3 linked regions of the Methanosarcina acetivorans C2A genome follow. The main gene of each other region encodes a partner of the protein of the gene in region 3 in a complex. Links are inferred from orthologs where the notes say so. Each region holds a gene or a part of one and is shown on either strand. Other genes may lie near its edges.

Region 1 (6,882 bases), 2.3 Mb from region 3 along the record:
TCTGATCCGTTTATTCACGGAAGCAGGGATAGAGAGGCTGCCCGGCAGATCTCCGGTTCTCGTTGCCCATCCCCTGGCCTTCGAAAGCAAAAAAATTGAAGGGATAGGGGAAATCGGAAGTCTGTTCACTCCCAAAAAGCTTTCAGAACACTTCAGGTTACAGCTCTCAGGTACTCCCTTCTGGCTTAGCGAGAGGCTCGTTTTCCTTGGGGAAATTCCCAGGAACTTCACTTTTGAGGCAGAGGCAGCTATCGGATATGTGCGGGACATCAAGGGGAACAAAATTCCCGACCTACTTCCGGACGATACGGCACTCGTATACAGGGCAGAAACAGGGCTAGTAATTATTACGGGCTGTTCTCATTCCGGGATCTGCAATATTACCGAATATGCAAAAGAAGTCTGCGGAGACAGCAGGGTCCTTGATATAGTAGGCGGCTTTCATCTCCTGGAACCCTCAAAAGAACGGATGCGCGGGACCCTTGACTACCTTAAAAAACTTGACCCCGAATGCATCCATGCCTGCCACTGTACGGACTTAAACTCAAAAATCGAGCTTTCAAAGGTTTGCAGGCTTAAGGAAGTGGGAGTCGGGCTGCAGATTGAATACTTTTAACTATTTTTTAATTCTCCTTTTCTTTTCCCTTTTCTTTTTCGAATTATAAGGAAATCTTGAGAACTCAGGAAATCTTTCGGAAGGTTTTCATTCAATTTTTTCCAGTTCTTCTTTTATATCTCAATTGTCTGTCAGGAGTGTTTGACAGTATATTTGAATTCTCCGCAGTGCTATTTTTTTCCTATTTTTGAGGAAGTTTTGTCTTCGGGGCCTGGGATAGCCGCTTCCGAAGTCTGTACATCATTTTTTTGTACACCATTTTTTTGAGCTCTTCTATCAGCTCATCCCGCGCACTTTTGCGGTGATCGAGGCTGCCGAGACCATAGGGGAGGTTGCATCTGCCTTGTGCATGGAGATTATTTTATTTTCGTCAAGTAGTTTCGGGTAATTGCTTTTTGATTTTTAATTTATTCGACCAGCTTATGGATATGAAGAAATTGGTTTATCTGAAGACGTCGGTTTAATTCTATGGGCCTTGTGACAGAGATTTTTTTCCTGTTCCTTGGATCATTTCTTTAGATCTTTGCGTCCCTCCATTAAACCGATTTTCCGACTGCATGAGAATGTATTTAGGTGGGATAGTAAACGAAAGTTCAGATTTATTATTCAGAACACATATTTCAAAATCTTTTTATTACTTTAACTTATATTCTTATGAGTTATTATAATACACTATTTATTTTTCTATGTGTATAATTTAATCAACTATAGGGGGCATTGGTTAATGAAAGGAAAAGCAATTCTGAATGCTTTTTTAATTTTCCTCTTCATACTCGGATCAGTCACAATCTCGACAGCCGCTGCGGTTATTTCCGTAGATTCAAATGGGGGAGGAAACTACATCTCTATTCAGGAAGCTGTTAATAATGCACAGGAAGGAGACACGATTCTCGTAAACCCCGGAATATATAAGGAAAACGTAAAGGTCGAAAAGAAAGTTTCAATTCTTGCAAACTCCTCGTCAGAGGCTCCGGGAAAACGCATTTATGTACTGGGTACGGTTTTGGATGAAGAAGTTTTTTACGTTAACTCAAGCAACGTCACAATAGACGGCTTCTTTATTTCCGGTGTGTCTTCCGGAGGGGACAAATATGAGGTAGGGATTTACCTTGAAGGAGTTGAAAACTGCTCGTTGAGCAACAACGCTCTGATAATGAATGATGTGGGAATTTCTCTCACAGGAGCTAAGGAAAACTACCTGGTCAATAACCTTGTAAGTCTGGGATATCAGGGGATTGCTCTTGAGAATTCTGAAGATAACACACTGTTAGGCAACCTTATGCTAACAAATGATATGGGAATCCTGCTGTATAACTCTGCAAATAACACCCTTATGAACAACACAGCTGACTCAAATACAAAAGGAGTTTCCCTTGAAGCGTCCGACATGAACGCTCTGACGTCAAACACGATTTCTAAGAACGAGTATGGAATCTTTACCCTGAAGTCTAAGTCCAATGTTCTGTTTAATAATTCCTTATACCTGAATGGTGTTGGAGCATACTTTAATGATTCCTCTGATAACACGGTCTACATGAACGATTTCGTCAACTACATCAATGCTGAGGATGAGGGTACTAACTTCTGGAACACCAGTTCAACAGGCAACTACTGGGACAAATATTCGGGAGACGACGCTAATGGAGACCGTATAGGTGACACTCCGTACGTTATCAATGAAACAACCGGGAGTAAAGATTACATGCCTCTGATGAATGAAACTTCTTCATATGAGGTTTCCGAAAACGAGAGTGAAGTTGATGGTAACGAGACATTTGTAACGAATTAAAAAAATCTTCATTCAACATAAAAGAAGAGAAAGGATGAAATTTAAAAAGATAGAGGAGAATTCAGGAGTTTCGTACTCTTGAGGAGTTTCGTACTCTTGAGGAGTTTCGTACTCTTGAGGAGTTTCGTACTCTTGAGGAGTCTCATATTCTTTTTCTCTTTTCTTTTTTTTGCAGAGAACTGCCAGACAGGCTGTTGAAGGCGTTTTATAAAAGTCTGTATTTCTCAAGTCTGGACCTTACTTTTCTTCCGGATTTCACTTTTTTCCGGCTTTTTCCAGTTCTTCCCTTATGTTTTCTACGGTTTGCCAGGACTGTCTGACAATTTCTGGGAACTTCCCGTCGTGTTCTTTTCCCCATTTCAAGAGAAAAGCTTTTGTTTTAGGATCTGAGGGATAACCGCTTCCGAAGTCTACGCTCCATTCTTTTTTGATCTCTTCGATGAGTTCGTCCCTGCGTACTTTTGCAATGATCGAGGCTGCCGAGACTACAGGATATATTGCATCGGCCTGGTGCATAGAGATGATTTCTATTTTCTTTGCGTGGGCAGGGTTGGTTTTTGCGTACTGCCTGCGGAGGTTTTCGGCAAAGCGTTCGGCTTTTACGTCTGCAGCATCGGCATATACGATATCCGGTTTCAGCTGTTCGAGAACTTTTGCAAAACAGATAACCATGATCTCGTTCATACTCATAATTTTCCGGAGTTCGTCAATCTGAGCAGGGGTGATCTCAAGGATGAAGAAACCGTCGGCGTGTTTTTTGATCTGGGATGCGAGCTGCTCCCTTTTTTTCGGCGTCAGTTTCTTGGAATCGGCAACTCCAAGCACCTTGAGTATATGGGCTCTGGACTCCTCGATTTTTACGCCTCCTATGCACATGGGCCCGATTACAGGACCTTTTCCGGCTTCATCAATTCCTGCGATCATCATTTTCTGGCTGTCTCCTGATTTGAGAGAAGAGGGCTTTTGTAAGTTTTACGGATCAGGAAAAGTAATAATATAATGGGTGGAAGGGGAGTAGAAAAAGGATCTCTGCAACTGGACATAGGCATAGTTGTATCAGGCCTCGGAGGGAATTCCAATCAGGAACCGAATCAATTCAATGGCTTTTTTCTCTGTTTTGTGTCCGTTTTGGACTCTATGTCGGGCCGTCATATTAATCCTTTTAGTACTTATAGGACCCAGCGTAGGTGCTGGTTTGTTCATAGGGTATAATGGTTCCCTGGTTGCAAGAATAGGTATCCATTTTAAAAGAACTTTTGGTTTATGTATGCTGGTTCCTATAATTTCTGTTTGTGGAGTTACTGGAGCGAGCTTTTAACCGCATGTCTATTCCTGAAGGAACTAAAGCTACAGCAACTATCTTATTCCTGTTAGTACCAGCGGCTTTTGCATTCAGGGTCTGTCCTTTGGCGGAATCATTCAGGGTCTGTTCTGTGACGGAATGAATCAATCCTGAAAACTAAAATCATTATATACAATTATAATTATAATTATGTATGAGTATAAAGGGGAAGGGGAATGAAATGAAAGGCAACAGAAAGAGTCACAGGAATAACCACCACAGAGGCTGCACGCATTACAGCCGGAAGACACAACGCACCCGATCACATCACGAAGCGGATGACGTGGTTTGCGAGAGCACAGGAGGATGATCGATGGATCCTCACGGATGTCTGCACGAAGCTGTGTCGGCCCACAGGGACACCAGCTCGGCAGACAAGAGCCAGGAAGTAAAGGAGAAGATTGTGGCAGAGGACACCACTCTCACTACAGCTCAGCTCATGGTCCAGTGCCTCGAGAATGAGGGTGTCGAGTACATTTTCGGGCTTCCAGGTGAAGAGAACATCAGGTTCGTCGATGCTCTAGGAGATTCAACTATCCGCTTCATTGTGGTGCGCCATGAACAGGGTGCTTCATTCATGGCTGACATTTATGGTCGAGTCACGGGCAAGGCGGGTGTCTGTATATCCACGCTGGGACCGGGTGCTATTAATCTGCTTCTGGGAACAGCCGACGCCTTCACCGACAGCACCCCTCTGGTGGCGATCAGCGCCCAGGTCAGCCTCAACCGCATCTACAAGGAGACTCATCAGGTTGTCGATCTGCTGAACATGTTCAAGCCGGTTACAAAATGGGCCGAGATGATTATCGGTTCCGCTGCCATACCCGAAATGATGCGGGAAGCGTTTGAGAAAGCCCAAACTTCGCGGCCGGGTGCCGTCTATCTTTGCGTTCCTGAGGACGTAGAGTCAATCTCGGGCCTCACCGGCTTGCGCCCGCTTGCCCGGTCCGATGAAGCGGACAGTATGCCAGGGTCCGCACAGATTACACGCGCAGCTCAAGTCCTGCAAGAGGCGACAAAACCGATTATCCTCGCAGGCCATGGCGCAGTGCGAGACTACGCCGGGGACGCTCTTGTCCGGTTCTCCGAACGCCTTCGGATCCCGGTTGCAACCACGTTCATGGGCAAGGGTATCTTCCCTGATGACCATCCCAACTCCCTGGGCACCATAGGGTTCATGCAGCATGACTACGTGAACTTCGGATTCGATGAGGCGGATGTGATCGTCTGCGTCGGCTATGATCTCCAGGAGTTCGATCCCGTACGCATAAACCCCAATGCCGACAAGAAGATCCTGCACCTGCATCGATACCCGGCCGAGATCGATGCTCACTATCCCGTCACCGTCAGTGTTGAGGGGAACCTCTCGGCTGCGCTTGACGGGCTAGCCGCAATAATAACTCCGAAAGAGGGATTGGATGCCGAGGACAGAAAAATCCGTAACCTGCTCAGGGAAGAGCTCGAGTATGGGGCACGTGCCGATGCATATCCAGTCAAACCGCAGCGGCTGGTCTCCGACATCCGCGCGGCCATGGGGGATTCGGATATCGCGCTGGTTGATACCGGTGCCCTGAAAATGTGGATGGCCCGCCTCTACCCGACGTATCAGCCGAATACCTGTGTGATCTCGAACGGTTTAGCGACGATGGCGTTTGCTGTGCCCGGGGCGATCGGCGCGAAACTCGCTTATCCTGACCGGAAGGTGCTCGCCGTAACGGGAGATGGCAGCTTCCTGATGAATTCCCAGGAACTGGAGACTGCGATACGGGAACGTATCCCGTTCGTTGTACTCGTCTGGGTCGATGACGCCTACGGCCTGATCAAGTGGAAGATGGACTTGGAACTGGGGCGCCATTCCTTTGTCGATTTCGGCAACCCGGACCTTGTCAAGTACGCCGAAAGCTTCGGGGCCAGGGGCTACCGCATTGAGGTGGCTGCCGACCTCTTGCCAACGCTCAAGAAGGCTCTTGCCGAAGATGTGGTCTCAGTGGTCGTCTGTCCGGTCGACTATTCAGAGAATATCAGGCTCACCGATAAGCTGGGACAGCTGACGCAGCCTATCTGATTTCAAGCCCTGTATTGACAAAAAAGTGACTGCTATGGGAATGAAAAAAAACTAGGCTATTTGTCGGAAGAGCTGCTACTGTCTATTCTGCGCTGTGGGAGCTGCGAAATCGATTTAGGCTCTCAATTTTTATGCCTTATATGCAGATGGACTCGATCATAGAACCTTTTCCGGCTTCATGGATTCCTGTGAGTATCATTCTCGGCTGTCTCATTATTTAGGGAAAAGAACAGGTTTTGCCCATTAATTTTTGCCCATTAATAATTGTTTCTTTATCGGGGAAGGGGGTACTATTACTCCCAGAATTACTTCTAAGTCTTGCCCTTACCTTTTCCCGAAACAGGGAATTACTTTTTGAAATTTGTTTTTTTGATGTGATAGAAATATTTATATATTATTTATAAAGAAAAAGGAAGCTTTTTTCCGGTATCTTTATAAACTATTATCAGGTATCATGGGTATCATGTATTTGCAGCATGTGTGAATATTTCTGAAAAAAGCCATTGAATCAGTATTTTTGGGTGATCTGCCATGGATGATGTGAGTCTGGAAGTTATGAGTTCCTTTACCTTGCTAATAATCATATTCTATTTTTGGAGTATTGGTCGAAAAAGTGCAAATATTTCCCGGAAAGGCTGGTTCCTTATTATCGCCGGATTTTTCCTTTTATTTGCAGGGCATCTTGCGGATCTGTATGAAAGTTTACGGCTGGTTGGAGAAAACCCTGTGAGCCCTTTGCATAATATTTTCTTAAAAGCCTTTCTTGGAGGCCCGGTCAGTTACGTGTTGATTGCTGCAGGGCTACTGAAATGGGTAAGCACAGTGGCAAGCGTTGAAAAATTAAAGGCTGAAGTGGAAAAGAGGAAAGAGATGCAGGAGAAACTCAGTAGGGAGAGGTCAATGCTCTCCGGACTATTGAACTCAATTCCTGATGCCGTCTTTTTTAAAGATCCCGAAGGGACTTACCTGGGGTGTAATCCTGTCTTCTGTGAATTTGTGAAAAGGCCGACAGAGGGCGTTGTGGGGAAGAAGAACCCGGATTTTTATTCTAAAGAAGTAGCCAGCTTTCT
Region 2 (7,076 bases), 4.8 Mb from region 3 along the record:
CTTATTTCGTTCTCTTTCTTGCTTCTTGTTCCATTTTCTTTCTGGTCTCTTTCGGGTTTTACCGGGTTTTCTGTCGTTCTCTGTCCCATTTCGAGTTCTTTTTTACTCTCTCTCCACTCATTATATTAATTAATACTGAATAGGGTTTCACGCATATTTTTTATTACTGATTTTCTTTTATTTGGGCTCCTGACCCTGTTGATTTAGCATAAACTCCATTTTTTCAGAGTTCCAGGCATACGTTTTTTAAAAAATGAGTCTTTTCCGGACAGGATTTTTTTAAAAAGATTAAATATCAGCAGCTACAATAGGAAGTAAAGATTCTGAGGTTATTATAAAAATTTATAGTGTTTGTCTAGGGGTTGTCCACGCATGATCAAAATTACCACTCCCAGCCGGCTTCACATAACCCTTATCGATATGAATGGTGAGATAGGGAGAGTTGATGGAGGGGCAGGGCTCACCCTTTCCTCCCCTAATGTAAAAGTTACTGCAGCAGAAGCCGACGAAATCCGGATAGAAGGACTGCAGGAATTTGCCGACCGCATGATAAAAGCCGCAGAAGCCCTGCTTCCTGAAGGAAAAGGGGTCAGAATTGATGTAGAATCCCTGATTCCCGCTCACGTGGGTTTTGGATCAGGTACTCAGGCTGCCCTGGCTGTGGCAGCAGCTGTGAATGAACTGTACGGACTTGAAAAAGACGTTCGAGAACTTGCATTTGCCGTAAAAAGAGGGGGAACCTCGGGTATAGGAGTAACAGCTTTTGAAAAGGGCGGATTCATAGTTGATGGGGGGCACAGGTTCAAAGACAAAGGGGCTTTCATGCCATCAGCCGCCAGCAGGGTGCCTCCGGGACCTGTACTTTTCAGAGAGGATTTTCCGGATTGGGATATTGTTATTGCAGTTCCCAATGACAAGGGCATGCACGACCAGCAGGAGATCGACGTGTTTCAGGAATTCTGCCCTCTGCCAATAGAGGAGGTCAGGGAGGTTGCACACATGGTACTCATGAAGATGATGCCTGCAGTTATCGAAGAAGATATCGAAAGTTTCGGAGCTGCGGTAAACCATGTCCAGACTGTGGGTTTCAACAAAAGTGAGAGTCTGATCTGGCCTGATTTCGTCAAGAGCATTGCCTCTTTTATGCGGAGCAGGAGTTACGGCGCCGGAGTAAGCTCATTTGGACCTGTAGTTTATGCTTTTGTGGATAACAGGGAAGAAGGCAGGCAGCTACAGGCCGAAGTCCAGAAAATGCTTGACGAATCGGTCGGTGGAATCACAATGATGACCCGGGCAAAGAACAGTGGAGCAGAGATCTCTAATGTCTGATACTTAAAGCGTGATACTTAAAATCTGATACTTAAAGCCTGATACTTTAAGTCCGATACTTAAAACCCGGGATATAATCCGGGTTAAATTATTTTGAAATCGTTTAGAGTCCGGAAGCCCGCAGGTTCAGTGCGAGTCAGGAGGAGAAACCTCGGAATCGTGCCCAGGAAGGCGATGAAAGTTCTCTCCGGATGCTCCCAGGGGATCTACGTGTACGACTGCGTTTGACAGGTAATTCAGGCCGTGGAGCATCCTGTGTCTCACGTTTACCGCAATTTCATGCCCTTCCTTAACAGAGAGCCCTGATTCCACTGCGATATTGATTTCAGCATAAAGCCTGTGCCCTATCCAGCGTACCCTTACCTCCGTAATATCCTTGACCTCTTTTACCTGGCTTACTACCTGTCGGATATCATCAACAATTTGAGGATCAACCCCGTCCATCATGCGAGAAAAAACGGATTTGCCAGCTTCCCAGACTATACGAAGGATTGCAACTGTGATCAAGAGCCCGATTACAGGGTCTGCGAGTGGATACCCAAACCAGACGCCCAGAGCTCCGAAAAGCACGGCAAGGCTGGTAAACCCGTCTGCCCTCGCGTGGTATCCGTCGGCAATTAGGGCAGCGCTTCCTATTTCTTTTCCTACTTTTATCCTGAATTTTGCCACAAGTTCATTTCCCAGAAATCCAATAATTGAAGCTGCAGCCACAGCCCATAAATACTCTACAGGTTGGGGGGAAAGAAGCCTGTGAATCGATTCATAAGCTGCAACTGCTGCGCTTAGAAAAATAAGAAAAACGATTAGCAGCCCTGCGAGGTCTTCTGCCCTGCCGTAGCCGTAAGTAAAACTTTTGTTGGGTTTTTTTCTGGAGAGCAGGAAAGCAAAACCCAGGGGGATTGCAGTTGCCGCATCCCCGAAGTTATGAATCGTATCGGCAAGGAGGGCTACACTGCCCGAAACCCAGACGACAAGAATTTGAAGGAGCGCTGTTAGCATCAGGCCTGCAAAGGACCATTTTATCGCATATAGCCCTTTATCCGTGGAAAGAATTTCGGGATCCACCACTCCGTGAACATGGGAATATGAGTGCTCTTCTCCCGAATGCTCCGGTTCGTGTCCTGTCAGGCTCATATCTCCCTCTGCGCCTAAAACTCTTCAAAACCACTGGTCGAGGGTTTTCTGCCTTGCTCCTGAAGCTGCTTTAAGGCGTTCTGCAGCTTTTTCCACCCTGTCTGTGGAGAAGTCGTTCTCCTCGCAGAGGAATTTGATGAGTTTTTCGGAATCCGGTTTTGTCCATTTGATTTCGTAGTCTTCGGTAACTTCAGGATGGGTAAAAAGTTTCCTTATTCTGTCCAGACCTTCGATTTCCATATCTTTTTCCCGGAGCACGGCATGGATATCTCCATGCTTTTTTATCAGTTTGAGGGCGGTTTTGGGGCCCACTTTTTCCAGTCCTTTGTTATAGTCCGTACCCACGCAGATTGCAATATCGATTAACTGATCCCTATTTATCTCCAGAGCCCTGAGGGTTTCCTCAAGTTCGATCACTTCAAGTTCGACATCCACATAGACATTCTTTCCAGGGAGCTTGCGCTTTCCGGTGACAGCCATATTCCGGACAACTTTCGGGGCTCCAAAAAGAAAGGAATCATAGTCCTGTGAAGCAACATAGTCTGCGTCTTTCTTAAGAACCATGTGGGCAGCCTGTGCTTCTCCTTCACAGGGCGCCTGTATCCAGGGAATGCCCATTATTCCGAGGAGGTATTTTGAATCTTCAACTATTTCCTGGTCGACCCTGGAAGAAGCCTGAGCATACTTATAAGCAGCTTCAAGGTCCCCTTCTGCTTTTGCATTTTCCCATTTTTCCAGGGAAGTCTCCCTTACTTCTTTCCTCCGGCTCAGGGTTTCGGATTTCAGGTCAGGGGGCTTGCCATCAAAAATGAAAACAGGTTTGATACCAGCTTCAACCAGGCTTGCTGTCCTGTAGAGCAGCCCGGAAAGGTGAGAGGTCACTTTCCCTCTTGAATTAACCAGAGGACTTCCGTCCCTCTGGCGGATAATGCTCAAAAACTGGTGAAGGGTGTTAAATGCGTCAACTGCAACCACCCTGTTTGAGAGGTCAGAAAGCTCTATTTTCCTTTTTTGAAGCAGATCTCCTATATCCGTGCCCATATTTTTCCCTCCTGTGTATGAAATTCTTTTTTAGCCTCAGGCTTCATTACTTTTACTCTCTGGTTTAAACTCTTTTACTGCCTGCGGGAACTTACGATCCTCAGATAGTTTTAATCAGGGGATACCTGTTGCTCTTTACATTTTGCTCCCAGCATCTTGCTCTTGGTATCCTGTTCCTGGCATCTCGCTTCCGATACTTTATTTTCTGGATGATAGACTATGATAGACTTTATGTGTACCGAAGTTTTATGCCTGTTGCCAGATTAACGGCTTTTTTAGATGGAAGAGAATTAAAAAGGGAATTTTCAGGCAATTATTTCGGGAGAGAAATTTTCAGGAAATTCTTCATGGGAGGATTTTCAGGAAATTTATTCCAGGATGATCTCCGCAGGTTCGCTCATATTGAAGTTAAGGCGGTAATCTTCTGCATAGAGTGCGGTATAATAGGTCCCTTCAGGCAGAAAGTCATAGACAAAAGCCGTATTTTCGTCCACTCTAAGTCTGCCAAGTGTTGTCCAGTACTTAATGCCGGTTTCTCCGTAGATAGGGGCGTATGCAGTGATAATATCTCCGGGTTCAGGTTCAAGAACTTCTTTTGAGAACAGGATGTTTCCGTCGTCAAGGACTTCGTAGGGATTCATGTAAGCCCTGACAGTCCCGTTGAGAGTGTCAAGGTAAAGCTGAGTAAGACAGGATCTGAACTCCCCACCTCTTTGAAGCCCCAGTTCGACATTAAATATTCTGCCTCCATTCTCGCTTTCTCCTTCGCAGGCTGCATAAATAAGAGAGCTTTTCCCCGTTTTGGAGTTCTCTACAAAAATCCATTCCCCTTTCCAGGGAGGAAGGCTGTAGTTCGTGCCTCCCGAACAGGTAAGGGGCATTCTTCCTATGGGAATCGGGCCTTCCGGAGAAGCTATAAAGTAGACCTGGTCTACCGAAGCCAGCCCTGAATCGTCTTCTACTGAAAAGGCATCTCCGGATTTTGAAATGCCGGGTTCGGTAAAGTCCGCGCAGGTTTTCATGGCATAACCGTCAAGGAATTCCGACCATGCTTCTGAAATGGAAACCCTGCCGTAATACGTGGAGTAGCTACCCTGAGTCTGGGGCGAATATACGGCAACCCCGTATGCTTCAGGCATTGTGCCGTCCTGCCTTGAGTAGATAACAAAATCTTCAAGCGATTTTATGAGGGCATCAGATCTACCTGCAAGTTCCGGCATTTCCTCCCCGATTATCAGGGCAAAACTCTTCAGGTCCATTGAGATTTCAGAGCCTTTCTTCGGTTCGACTCCAAACTTCCGGGCTTTCGTAACAGATGCCCCAAGCCCGCAATACCCTTTTGAGTTCGAAAAGCTTGTCCACATATCCTCTGCAAGCCAATCTACGTTCCGCAATACCTCTTCGGTTTTGGAAAGATCAAGGAGAGAAAGGGTTCTTGGGGGCACATGTGAGGGGTTCTCCAGGTAGCTGTCAATAATATCCCTGCCTGTTTCTTCTGCAGAGGCTTCGGGAGACTCTGAGACGTACCCGATGAAAGCAACATAGTCCCAGCCGTGGGTGGGTTCGATTGACTCGGAGGCAAGCATGTAATCGGCATAAGGTTCAACTGTTCTTGCAAGCTCAAGGGTGGACATGAGGCAGGCATCAAAACCGATAAGGTCGAAATACATTCCTGAGGCTTCAAGGGCGTCGCTCAGTTCAGGCAGCTCCAGCCTGTCATACCCATTATTTTCGTCAAAGCAAAGTCCCCTGTAAGCATCTCCATGGTCCCAGAAAATAAGCAGGGTACTTTCACTCTCGTAGTTTTCCCGGATATACGAAAGAAAGGTTTCAAGCCCTGCGTCATCTCCCATGTTTGCATGGGGATATGCCCTCCTGTGGATTTCCTCATTGCCTATGACCCCATCTTCGCTGTCCTTTCTGAGGTCTTCAAGCTCTGCGATCGTCATACCTTCCCATCCCTCCGCAGCAGCTCCTCCGTAAGCTATGAGAATTTCAGTCTCATTTCCGTTCAGCATGGAGGCTCCATCAATAATTTCAAAGATATCCTTGCTGGCATACCCGTTTGAAGACTCAAGGTCGCTTCCGACCATATAAACCGCAACCACAGTAGATAACTGGCGTTTCGGAACATCGCTTTTGTATACTGTAGAATAGTTACTTTTGATTTCAGTCCCGCCACCGGGATTTTCAAAATCTGTTTCTTCTTTCAGACAGCCTCCGCTAAGTAGCAAAAAAAGAATTATCATAAAAATAATTGAAGCAACTTTTGCTTTCTGGAATTCCCCTCCCAAACTCAGCTCTCCGTGAATCCCAGTCCAAGCTATTCAGGAGAAAAGGAGAACATCTGAGAACCTCTATTTTTTGTCGGCATATGTCGAAGTCTGAGGATGTCAGGCGGTAAGATCAAGTCGGACATCAATTACAGAATCTTCATTTGCCTCTATTTTGGATATGGTTAGCAGATTTCCTTTCCTTTCCAGAAGCGTTGCCTTTGTGACCTGGACCTGGTGACCATCTATTTGTTTTTTGCTATTATTTTTGTGAATAACCAGAATCTTCTGGCCCATTTCGGCTCCTTCTCCTATTTTGGACACGATATTTCGTATGACCTGCTCAAAATCAGAATAAATCAAAATCTCCGACTTATTTGCAACCTTTTTGATGATGCCAATCGGTTCAAGATTGAGGTGCATATTAGCTTTCCTTCTTTACCTGTTTACACAAGGTAATCAATATACTAACTCTGGGTAATAATAACTTACGATGCACTATATCAATTTTAATATATTTATCTACTTTTAGGCTTCAGATATTCTCATCCACTACAGAATATCCGATATATAAACTTTGCTAAATCATGCTGCCTGCGTCCGAAATGTTCGGATGAGATATCATTTTATCTAAGGTTTAATAACATAAATTATTATGTATTTGCCTGAAAGTATTATCCACTCTAAACCAACTAAAATGCAAACCAGGACCTCTTTTACAAAACTTGTATATCAACTTTTCTTTCTAATTCTGTCTGTTTGTTTCAGGTTTTAAGCCGCAGAACAGTTAATTTGTATGAATCACACAAAGTGTCCGCCTAAAAAGATACTTTGAAATGAAAACGTTTGGGAGTTTTTATGGTGATCGTTGATTAACGATAAAAACCGTTTAAAAAGCGCCCTGATGAAAAAAAGGAAGAAATGGAACGAAATATGTTTGAAGGATTCCCGAAGAATAAAATAGGGTCTGAATACAAAGACAAAGATAAAACTGTGAAAAGATAAAGCCATGAAAAGAAAAAACAGGATAAGAGATAAAAAACATTTGATAGAAAGACGAAAATTGAGGGGAAAATAATATCGGAGAAACTCTCGTATTAAAAAAGTTAATCTAAATAAATAGGCATATATATCTATTTTAATGTTAATTCGTGGATTAAATGAGAAATATTATTTAAAAAGATTAAATTGGATTCTCAGAATTATTTAAAAAGATTAAATTGGATTCTCAGAATTATTTAAAAAGATTAAATTGGATTCTCAGAATTATTTAAAAAGATTAAATTGGATTCTCAGAAT
Region 3 (8,057 bases):
TGATCAAAGGGACCTTCAGGAAAGGAGAAAACAGGTAAGTAAGCATAAGAATGAAGGGCAGGAAAGAAAAAAGCCGCATGTACTCCAGATCAATAAAGTACAGAAGAATAGTTATCCCGAAAACCGCAGCTACAAAAGCAAGGACCCTGATATTCCGGATCTTGGGATAACTTACGGAACTCACCATAAGGATAGAAAGGGCTAAAGTCAGAGCCAGCAAAAAGGTTATACCTACGATACTTTCTCCAAGCAAAAGATAGGTAACCAGCATAATACAACCTGCAGTGATGGGGAGTCCTTCAAATCCGGGCTTCGAGGTAGATATCGTAGAATTGAAACGGGCGAGCCTTAGCACTCCGCATACAGCATAAAAAGCTGCAAATATCGCGACAAGAGGGTCCTGTTCTCCGAATTCCAGAAAGATAAGAAGAGCGGGAGCGACCCCAAAAGAGACTGCATCGGCGAGGGAGTCGAGTTGCTCCCCAAGTTCTCCTCCTTTGAACCTGCGGGCGATGTATCCGTCTGCTCCGTCTGCAATTGCCGCAATCAGGAGTAAGATCAAAGCAAAGCCAAAAGAGTTACTCTGGGCAGCTACTGCAATGGAGCCAATCCCGCAGATCAGGTTCAAAAGAGAGACCAAGTCCGGGAGCCGTAACATTTGAAATACGTTCATATCAAAAGTCCCTGTCATTTTTTATTGTTGCTATAACGGTTTTGCCTGCAAGCACCCGCTCCCCTTTACAGACTGTAATATCGAAATCATGAGGAATTGTTACATCGACTCTTGACCCGAAACGGATCATCCCGATCCGCTGTCCCTGTTCTACACTGTCATTCACATTCGAATATGTGACAATTCTGCGGGCAATAGTGCCTGCAATCTGTGTGACCTCTACATCCCCGTACTTGCTATGAATAATGAACTCGTTTCTTTCATTCCTTTCCGAATCCTTACAAAAAGCGGGGAGATAACCGCCTTTCTTGTAGGTAATTTCCCTGATTTTTCCGGAAATCGGAGCTCTGTTTACGTGTACATTCTGAAGAAACATAAAAATGCAGATTTTCCTGTCTCTGATGTCGATAACCGTACCATCGGCAGGAGAAATCATATAAGCGTCAGAGATTTCCACCTTTCTTTCGGGGTCCCTGAAAAAGATAACCATAAAGAAAGTTAATGCCATTCCCATGTGAGCTGCATGATTAAGGAATGGTAAACTATCCGTTGCCCATGAGAGAATTGCAAACAGGGCAGTTGCGGATGCAGCTGCGAAAAGCCAGGGTTCGGATCCTTTTGCAATCATTGATTTCAATCCCCAGCAAATCTATGCAGAAGATATTTCAATTCTTCGGAAAGTATTACCCAGAGGCCATCGATCATTCTCAGCAACTCAGGCAGAATCTTGAGTACTGCATATGAAATTGCAAAGAGAGCAATCCCTGAACCCGCCTTCGCAATATAGTTATGGGCAATCATGAAACTGTCAGCCCCAAACCACTGTTCTCCATAAGCTATAACCACAAAAATATCTCTGATAAGATTAAGCACATAGATCACAGGAACGGATACGATGAAGGCCATGGCCAGACGGTTCAGGGGCGCTTTGACCGCACCTATTAACCCCATAAAAAGAGCTATACTTTCAATTGCGGTACATGCAAGGATAATCTCAACCGTATAGCCGTTAAGGGTTATCATATTCCAAGCTTTCAAGGATGCCGGAATTTCGAAGTATTGAAGAACCCAGAGAACCTGTGAGGTAACATTTCCAATAATCCAGGTATTCAGGGTAGAGAAATTTGCAAATGGGAAATAAACAAGAGCTCCAAGAGCACTTGCACTCGTAAGCATTGAAGTTATGTCAAGGGAATCTCCCTCAATCGGAGCTGAAACTTTTGAGTGTACCACTTCTCTGTTCTGTTTTATGAGAAGAGGGCCTTCCCTGTACTCCCGAAGCATGATATACGCCACAAGTAAGCAGAACAGGGCAAATAAAAATGTAAGGACCACATTGGCATAGTCCTGGATCTCGATGTAGTGGAAAGGCTGATAACCCCAATGAATGGAAAACACACCCCACCCTATTCCCCCTAACAGTTTACGAACTCTTGAGGTTCTGGGGATAACGGATGACGCAATCATTAACCCGACTGCAAGCCAGAGTACACTTTCTATCATTTTTCACGCACCTTTTTGCCCGGGCCGAAGACATTCCAGATTCCCTTTTTCTTCTGTGGTACTGGAAAATCCCGAACAAGTTCTGAAGTTTCCGGAAAGTAAAACATGAAATTCCCTAAAATAATTAATAGATTTCCATAGAGTTTCTATAAGTAACTTGAAGTTTTCATAATTATAAGTATTAAGGAATTCAAAGCTTATGGATTTTATCGATATAACGGACTTACAGCCAGTGGACTATATAGCCAGCAGATTCACAGCCTTATGAATTGTTACCCTTTGAGAAGCTGTGATCGGGTACTGGCAAATACATACCTTATTGCAGATCATAGGCAACTGACATAACTCGCACATATAAATACCTGCGCAGATTTCTACAGTCAGCATTTGAGAATATTGAGAGCCCTGTAGATAGGTAACAAATTTCTATTATAGAAAAATAACGATTATAACCTTAGTTCCGCATTTTTAAGCGCATAAATGTCGCTTGATGTCGACTCATGCGCTTAAACATAAGCACATAAGATGTAAGGTAATATTTTTTAAATCACAATCATCTTGACCTCTCAGATTTGGGGAAAAGCATATATGCGCCTAAAAAGACGGAATTCAGGTTATAAAGTCTCTATTTATAAGAAAAATGATCCAGATAAAATGGTTCTTAAAAAATTGATAAAGAACTTTTTGGGAACCTGTAAAGGAGAAACCTTTAATAAAGACTACTGTATAAGTGACTTTTTTTCTTGATAGAACTCGGCTCATAGCCCTGAGACCCAAAGAATAACTCAAAACAGAATTGAGAAGAATAAAAAAGTTGATAAGAATAATTGAAATATGATGACGAATTTCTACAATAGGCACTATACTAATATATTATTTTACCTGGCGATGCGCCAGAAAAAGCTAATCAGGAAGGAGATTAGCAGAAGAAAAATATCTCCCGGAAAGTGAACTTCGAAGGCGTTTTATGAAACATAATACCCCCAGCCTGACCGTTGATGCTGTAATTCTCTTTAAAAACAAGCTTGTTCTGGTGAAGAGAAAAAACCCTCCGTATCAGGGAAAATTTGCCCTTCCTGGCGGCTTTGTCGAAATAGGGGAAAGTACAGAAGAAGCAGCGTCCAGGGAAGCTTTTGAAGAAACTGGGCTTTCCGTAGAAATTCTCAAACTTATCGGTGTCTATTCCGACCCTGAACGCGACCCGAGAAGGCATACGGTCTCGGTGTGCTACCTTGCGAAAGGATACGGAGATTTGAAATCAGGCTCTGACGCTGATGCCGCTGAACTTTTTGAGTTTGATTCTGTTCCTGAGCTGGCTTTTGACCACAATAAAATGATAAATGACGCAAAAAGTGATATTAATGCAATTCTGTACCAAATGTAAAAGTATGATGTTTCCTAAAGACGGCAACTACCATTGCAGAAAGTGCGGAAACACAATACCGATTGAAAGTGACGCAAAGGGTTTTGTCTCCAAAGCCAAGATTGACGATCACGAAGTAGTAGTACTCGAAGGGGAACAGACTTCAGGCCTGCCAACAACGAATGTAAAATGCCCGGAGTGCGGAAACAACACTGCAGCCTGGTGGCTCAGACAGCTCAGGTCTGCTGACGAGTCCGAGACCCGTTTCTTCAAGTGTACAAAGTGCGGGTTTACGTGGAGAGAGTACGACTGAATTTCATAATTTTTCCTTCCGGCCCTTCTAAAAAACGTAGTTCTGGAAAATGTGCTTCTGGAAAACTAATTCTCAGGTCAGAACTTCTTTTATGTTTCAGGCAGAGCCTGAAGCTTCCTGATTTTCTGACCAAGATTTATATAGTTGCCGGGACTTTGAATCTACTGGTTTAACCCGATTCAATATATGGCTACTTATTCCGATTCGGGGAGTTTTCCTCAAAAGGAAAGAAAGTTCCAAATTGTAAGGAAATTTATATATCCAAGGATAGATAAGGGTTTAAGGCTTAAATTTATTTGATGGAGAAGAATCATGTTCAAGGCAGCAATTAATGCAGAGCTTCTGAAAGACGCGATTGCCGCACTGGCTGTAATTGTAGATGAGGTTAGATTCAAAATTAAACCCGAAGGAATTTCGGTAAAAGCAGTTGACCCGGCCAATGTTGCAATGGGAATTTTTGAACTCGGGTCATCGGCTTTTGATGAATACAGCGCTGATGAGTGTGAGATCGGACTTGACCTGAACAAGATTACCGACCTTCTGGGAATTGCGGATAGGAACGATACAGTCAGGATGGGACTTGAAGAAGGAAGCAATAAACTCCTGATCGATGTAGGAGGGCTGTCCTATACTCTTTCTCTGCTGGATCCTTCAACAATCCGTGCAGAACCCAGAGTTCCCCAGCTCGAGCTGCCTGCCAAAGTTGTCCTGAACGGTGCGGACCTCAGGCGTGCCGTAAAAGCCGCAGAAAAGATAAGCGACCATATGCTCATGGGAGTCTCCGGAGATACTTTCTATATGGAAGCTAAGGGCGATACCGATCAGGTCCGCCTGGAGATGGGCAGAGACCAGTTAATTGACCTGAAAGCGGGGGAAGCCTGTTCCCTCTTCTCTCTGGACTACCTGACAGATATAGTCAAGCCCACAAACAAGGTAAATGAGGTTACACTCTCTCTTGGCAGAGATTTCCCTATCCTGATTGACTTTGAAATTGCGAACGGTGCAGGAAGAATATCTTACCTTCTGGCCCCAAGAATAGAATCAGACTAAGGATGGCATGCAGGCCGAAAAACTTGCATATTACCCATTTATTTCAGAAGCGTCTGCCCATGTTGGAGATCTGGGAATTTCCCTGGAAAGCCTGCTCAATTCGCGGGCTTACAGGACCGCAAGAGCTCGCGGAATAGAAAGAGTAAAGGAAGCTCTTGAAGGGGAAATCAAAAAGCCCCCCGTATCAGAGGAAGCCCAGGTGCTCTCGGAACTCCTTTCCTATCCCTTTGCCAGGATGCTGGTCGCCTGCGTGGATGACCAGCTCTTTACCCGGCGCTATGCCCTGGCAGAAGCCAAGGCTGCCTATACTTTTTTGAGAAACGAAACCCCGGACTTTTTGCTCGAATTCGGAGAAGACTTCGGAATCTCGGCAGAGATCAGGGACTCCCATTTCAGTATGCATTTTACGGACTATATCCGCTTTTCCAATTCCCTCAAAGAACCTTCCTGGAAACTGACAAACCGACAGTTCAGGGCAGGGAAGATAAAAATAACAAAGGAAGAGTTTGCAAGGCTTCTTGAAGAAGCAGTCAGGGAAAGAATAGAACAATCCTTCCCCATCCCGGAAATCCCTCCAGAAGTCTCCGCTTTCTGTGCCCCCTATGTCGCCGAAATAAAGGAACAGTTTGAAGTCCAGAAAAAGAAATTCGGAGCTACGGACTTCGGGGCAGTTGAGCCCGAACTCTTTCCCCCATGTATTTCCCATGCTCTTGCAAACGTACAGGGAGGGGTTAACCTTGCACATTCGATGCGTTTTGCAATGACTTCATTTCTCCTGAACGTAGGGATGTCCGTGGAAGAGATCCTGAACCTCTTCAACGTCTCCCCCGACTTTGACGCGGAAAAGACCCTCTACCAGATCGAACACATCGCCGGGGCTACGGGCAACGAGTACAAACCCCCTGCCTGCGATACCATGCGGACATACGGCAACTGCATAGGAAAAGACGGGCTCTGCGCAAAGATCAGCCATCCACTCGGGTATTACGAGAGGAGGATTTTCCTGAAAAATAAAGAAAGGGAAAAAGAAGAGGGAAAAGAAAAAGGAAACGAAGAGAAAAAGGAAAAGAGGGAGGAACATGAAAAGAAGAACGAAAAAGGAAATGAAATTAAGGAGAAATGAAAAAGGAAAATAAAAGGCTGCAAACTATTGGCTATTCACAAAAACTGCCTTATAAACTCCTCAGGCATTGAGGTGCGTTTTGAGGTTTCTTCAACCGATAGTCCTTCCCTAAGGAGTCTTTTTACCACGCTTTCCATGGGTTCCCCAATTTCAACGATGTGCATATCAGGATCGTAAAATCTGATAACTCGCTGTCCCCAGGGCTGTTCTTTTAATCCGTGTACATATTCAATGGAATCAATGTCTTTCAGCTTTTGAAGGAAACTATCTAAATCAGCCTCTTCAAAATATAATTCAGAGTTATTTGATTTTTGAGCAATGTCGTTTTTGTTTATGTTTATTAAGTCTGAAAAATGCGACTTTAAGTGTATCACAAAACCACCCTCAAATGATACGTTTTCACCAAAGTCGTACTGTACTTTTTGATCGAGAACTTTTTCGTAAAAGTTCCTGGAAATTTCCATATTGTTGGCAACAATAAGCGGACATATGAATTTCATTCTATTACCTCCTTTTGTAGCGAGCATGATACTGGATACTGATCATTATTCCAAATTATTGTTTATATACGGTTAAAAACTGTTCAACAAATCTTCTCAGTATTCATTCAAAGTATCCGTTCCGGTACATTACTTCTGTTCCTAAAAATTACTTTGGTATTTATTAATCTCAGCCTGGCAGGCTGAAAGTATCAAATTCGAGGATAACACACAGTACAACATACAAACATTTAAAATGAGCAAAGAACTCTAAAATGTAATAAAAAATAGGAGGATTGGGAAATGAAAAATCTATTTGATTTAACAGGAAAAGTTGCTATTGTAACAGGTGCTTCCTCAGGGCTTGGAGTAGAGTTTGCCAGAGCCCTGGCAAATCAAGGTGCAAATATTGCTATAATTGCACGCCGTGAAGAAAAATTGAAGGAAGTACAGAAGGAAATTGAAAAACTTGGAGTAACCTGCCGCTATTACCTGTGTGATGTGATGAAAACAGAACAGATTAAGAATGCTGTGGAGCAGGTAGTAAAAGACTTCGGAAGAATAGATATCCTTGTAAACAATGCCGGTCTCGGACTTGTTGATGCTGCGGACAAAACAACTGATGAAATGTGGCACAATATGATTGATACCAACCTGAATGGGGTTTATTTCTTTGCCCGCGAAGTTGGGAAAATAATGTTAAGGCAAAAACATGGAAGAATCATTAACATCGGGTCAATTCACTCAACAGTGTCAATGAAAGGATTACCGGTTACAGCTTATTGCTCGACAAAGGGTGGAGTTTTAATGCTCACCAAGTCTCTGGCAACTGAATGGGCAAAAGAAGGCATTACGGTTAATGCAATAGGACCCGGTTATTTTGCTCTTGGAATGGCTGAAGGAGTTGTTGCTGATCCGGAATTTGCAAAAATTATTGAATTTATGTGTCCGATGGGACGTGCGGGACAGTCCGGAGACCTGGATACTACCGTTGTTTACCTCGCATCCGATGAATCAAAATATATTACAGGCCAGATAATTACAGTTGACGGCGGCTGGACAGCACTTTAACGCAAAAAGTTGTTGATTTAAAAAGCTGAATTCTATAAAGAATTGAGTTATTTAAAGAACGAGTTTCGAATTTTTCAACCAAAAAAAGAAAGAATAATACAGCCAGTAAAAAGAGAGATTTGAAAAGGGTATTCTTATCTCTCCTATACTGCTTCAACTGCGTAAGATCCTGAACTTTTACTCGAGTCCTGAACCTGAACTAAGTCCTGAACCTGAACTGAGTCCTGAACCTGAACTGAGTCCTGAACATTTACCTTTTTTTGTATTCCCTGCATTTTCCCACGAACTTATCTACCGGGAAGCTGGCAGGATGGGAGTGCATATACCCTGCGAGGGTATTGTGTTCCAGAAGCCCGTCAAAACCGTTCTGTATGCCTTTTCCGCGGATCATTTCGTATGCAAACCTGGCATCTCGGTCGCATTCCGTAAGGGAGTAATGGAATTCGTGGCCACGGATATTGCGGGAAGAGAGGTTCCTGTCA

The links. Proteins that work in one complex are often made in the same cells at the same time.
Region 1: the proteins of MA_RS00580 (region 3) and rnhB are in contact, whole or in part, in a crystal structure (PDB 3P83), measured with the Archaeoglobus fulgidus proteins. The link is inferred for Methanosarcina acetivorans C2A from one-to-one orthologs. Residues at the interface, in WP_010877842.1 of Archaeoglobus fulgidus: Val39, Ala42, Asn43, Val44, Ala45, Met46, Leu125, Asp168, Ser194, Asn218, Tyr219, Pro220, Ile237, Leu238, Ala239, Pro240, Arg241, Ile242, Glu243, Ser244; in WP_010878125.1 of Archaeoglobus fulgidus: Ala74, Ile178, Ala179, Ile183, Arg190, Ser195, Asn196, Leu197, Arg198, Gln199, Lys200, Thr201, Leu202, Asp203, Phe205.
Region 2: the proteins of MA_RS00580 (region 3) and fen are in contact, whole or in part, in a crystal structure (PDB 1RXZ), measured with the Archaeoglobus fulgidus proteins. The link is inferred for Methanosarcina acetivorans C2A from one-to-one orthologs. Residues at the interface, in WP_010877842.1 of Archaeoglobus fulgidus: Asn43, Val44, Ala45, Met46, Pro120, Arg121, Pro123, Leu125, Gln151, Met192, Ser194, Asn218, Tyr219, Pro220, Ile237, Leu238, Ala239, Pro240, Arg241, Ile242, Glu243, Ser244; in WP_010877775.1 of Archaeoglobus fulgidus: Lys326, Ser327, Thr328, Gln329, Ala330, Thr331, Leu332, Glu333, Arg334, Trp335, Phe336.

The regions. Positions count from the first base shown.
Region 1 is NC_003552.1:2,419,613-2,426,494, reverse strand. Bases 1,497-4,298 are described here. They hold rnhB (ribonuclease HII), read right to left. Parts: upstream 3,333-4,298; coding sequence 2,661-3,332; downstream 1,497-2,660. Other genes in these bases: MA_RS10205 (acetolactate synthase large subunit), read left to right, coding at 4,061-4,298; MA_RS29360 (hypothetical protein), read left to right, coding at 3,929-4,057; MA_RS10220 (right-handed parallel beta-helix repeat-containing protein), read left to right, coding at 1,497-2,405. Also shown: MA_RS10225 (MBL fold metallo-hydrolase), read left to right, coding at 1-616; MA_RS29765 (hypothetical protein), read right to left, coding at 893-967; more of MA_RS10220, read left to right, coding at 1,341-1,496; more of MA_RS10205, read left to right, coding at 4,299-5,812; MA_RS10200 (PAS domain-containing sensor histidine kinase), read left to right, coding at 6,344-6,882. UniProt on the Methanocaldococcus jannaschii protein: Endonuclease that specifically degrades the RNA of RNA-DNA hybrids.
Region 2 is NC_003552.1:4,908,388-4,915,463, reverse strand. Bases 1,497-4,492 are described here. They hold fen (flap endonuclease-1), read right to left. Parts: upstream 3,505-4,492; coding sequence 2,488-3,504; downstream 1,497-2,487. Other genes in these bases: MA_RS24830 (clostripain-related cysteine peptidase), read right to left, coding at 3,873-4,492; MA_RS20895 (cation diffusion facilitator family transporter), read right to left, coding at 1,497-2,463. In the rest of the region: MA_RS20900 (beta-ribofuranosylaminobenzene 5'-phosphate synthase), read left to right, coding at 373-1,329; more of MA_RS20895, read right to left, coding at 1,456-1,496; more of MA_RS24830, read right to left, coding at 4,493-5,798; MA_RS20880 (hypothetical protein), read right to left, coding at 5,898-6,200. UniProt on the Methanocaldococcus jannaschii protein: Structure-specific nuclease with 5'-flap endonuclease and 5'-3' exonuclease activities involved in DNA replication and repair.
Region 3 is NC_003552.1:133,601-141,657, reverse strand. The notes cover bases 3,168-6,033. They hold MA_RS00580 (DNA polymerase sliding clamp), read left to right. Parts: upstream 3,168-4,164; coding sequence 4,165-4,902; downstream 4,903-6,033. Other genes in these bases: priL (DNA primase regulatory subunit PriL), read left to right, coding at 4,910-6,025; MA_RS00585 (transcription factor S), read left to right, coding at 3,538-3,852; MA_RS00590 (NUDIX domain-containing protein), read left to right, coding at 3,168-3,560. Outside these bases: MA_RS00605 (archaetidylserine synthase), read right to left, coding at 1-673; MA_RS00600 (phosphatidylserine decarboxylase), read right to left, coding at 675-1,301; artA (archaeosortase A), read right to left, coding at 1,307-2,176; more of MA_RS00590, read left to right, coding at 3,144-3,167; MA_RS00570 (glyoxalase/bleomycin resistance/dioxygenase family protein), read right to left, coding at 6,061-6,525; MA_RS00565 (SDR family oxidoreductase), read left to right, coding at 6,808-7,575; MA_RS00560 (cobyrinate a,c-diamide synthase), read right to left, coding at 7,826-8,057.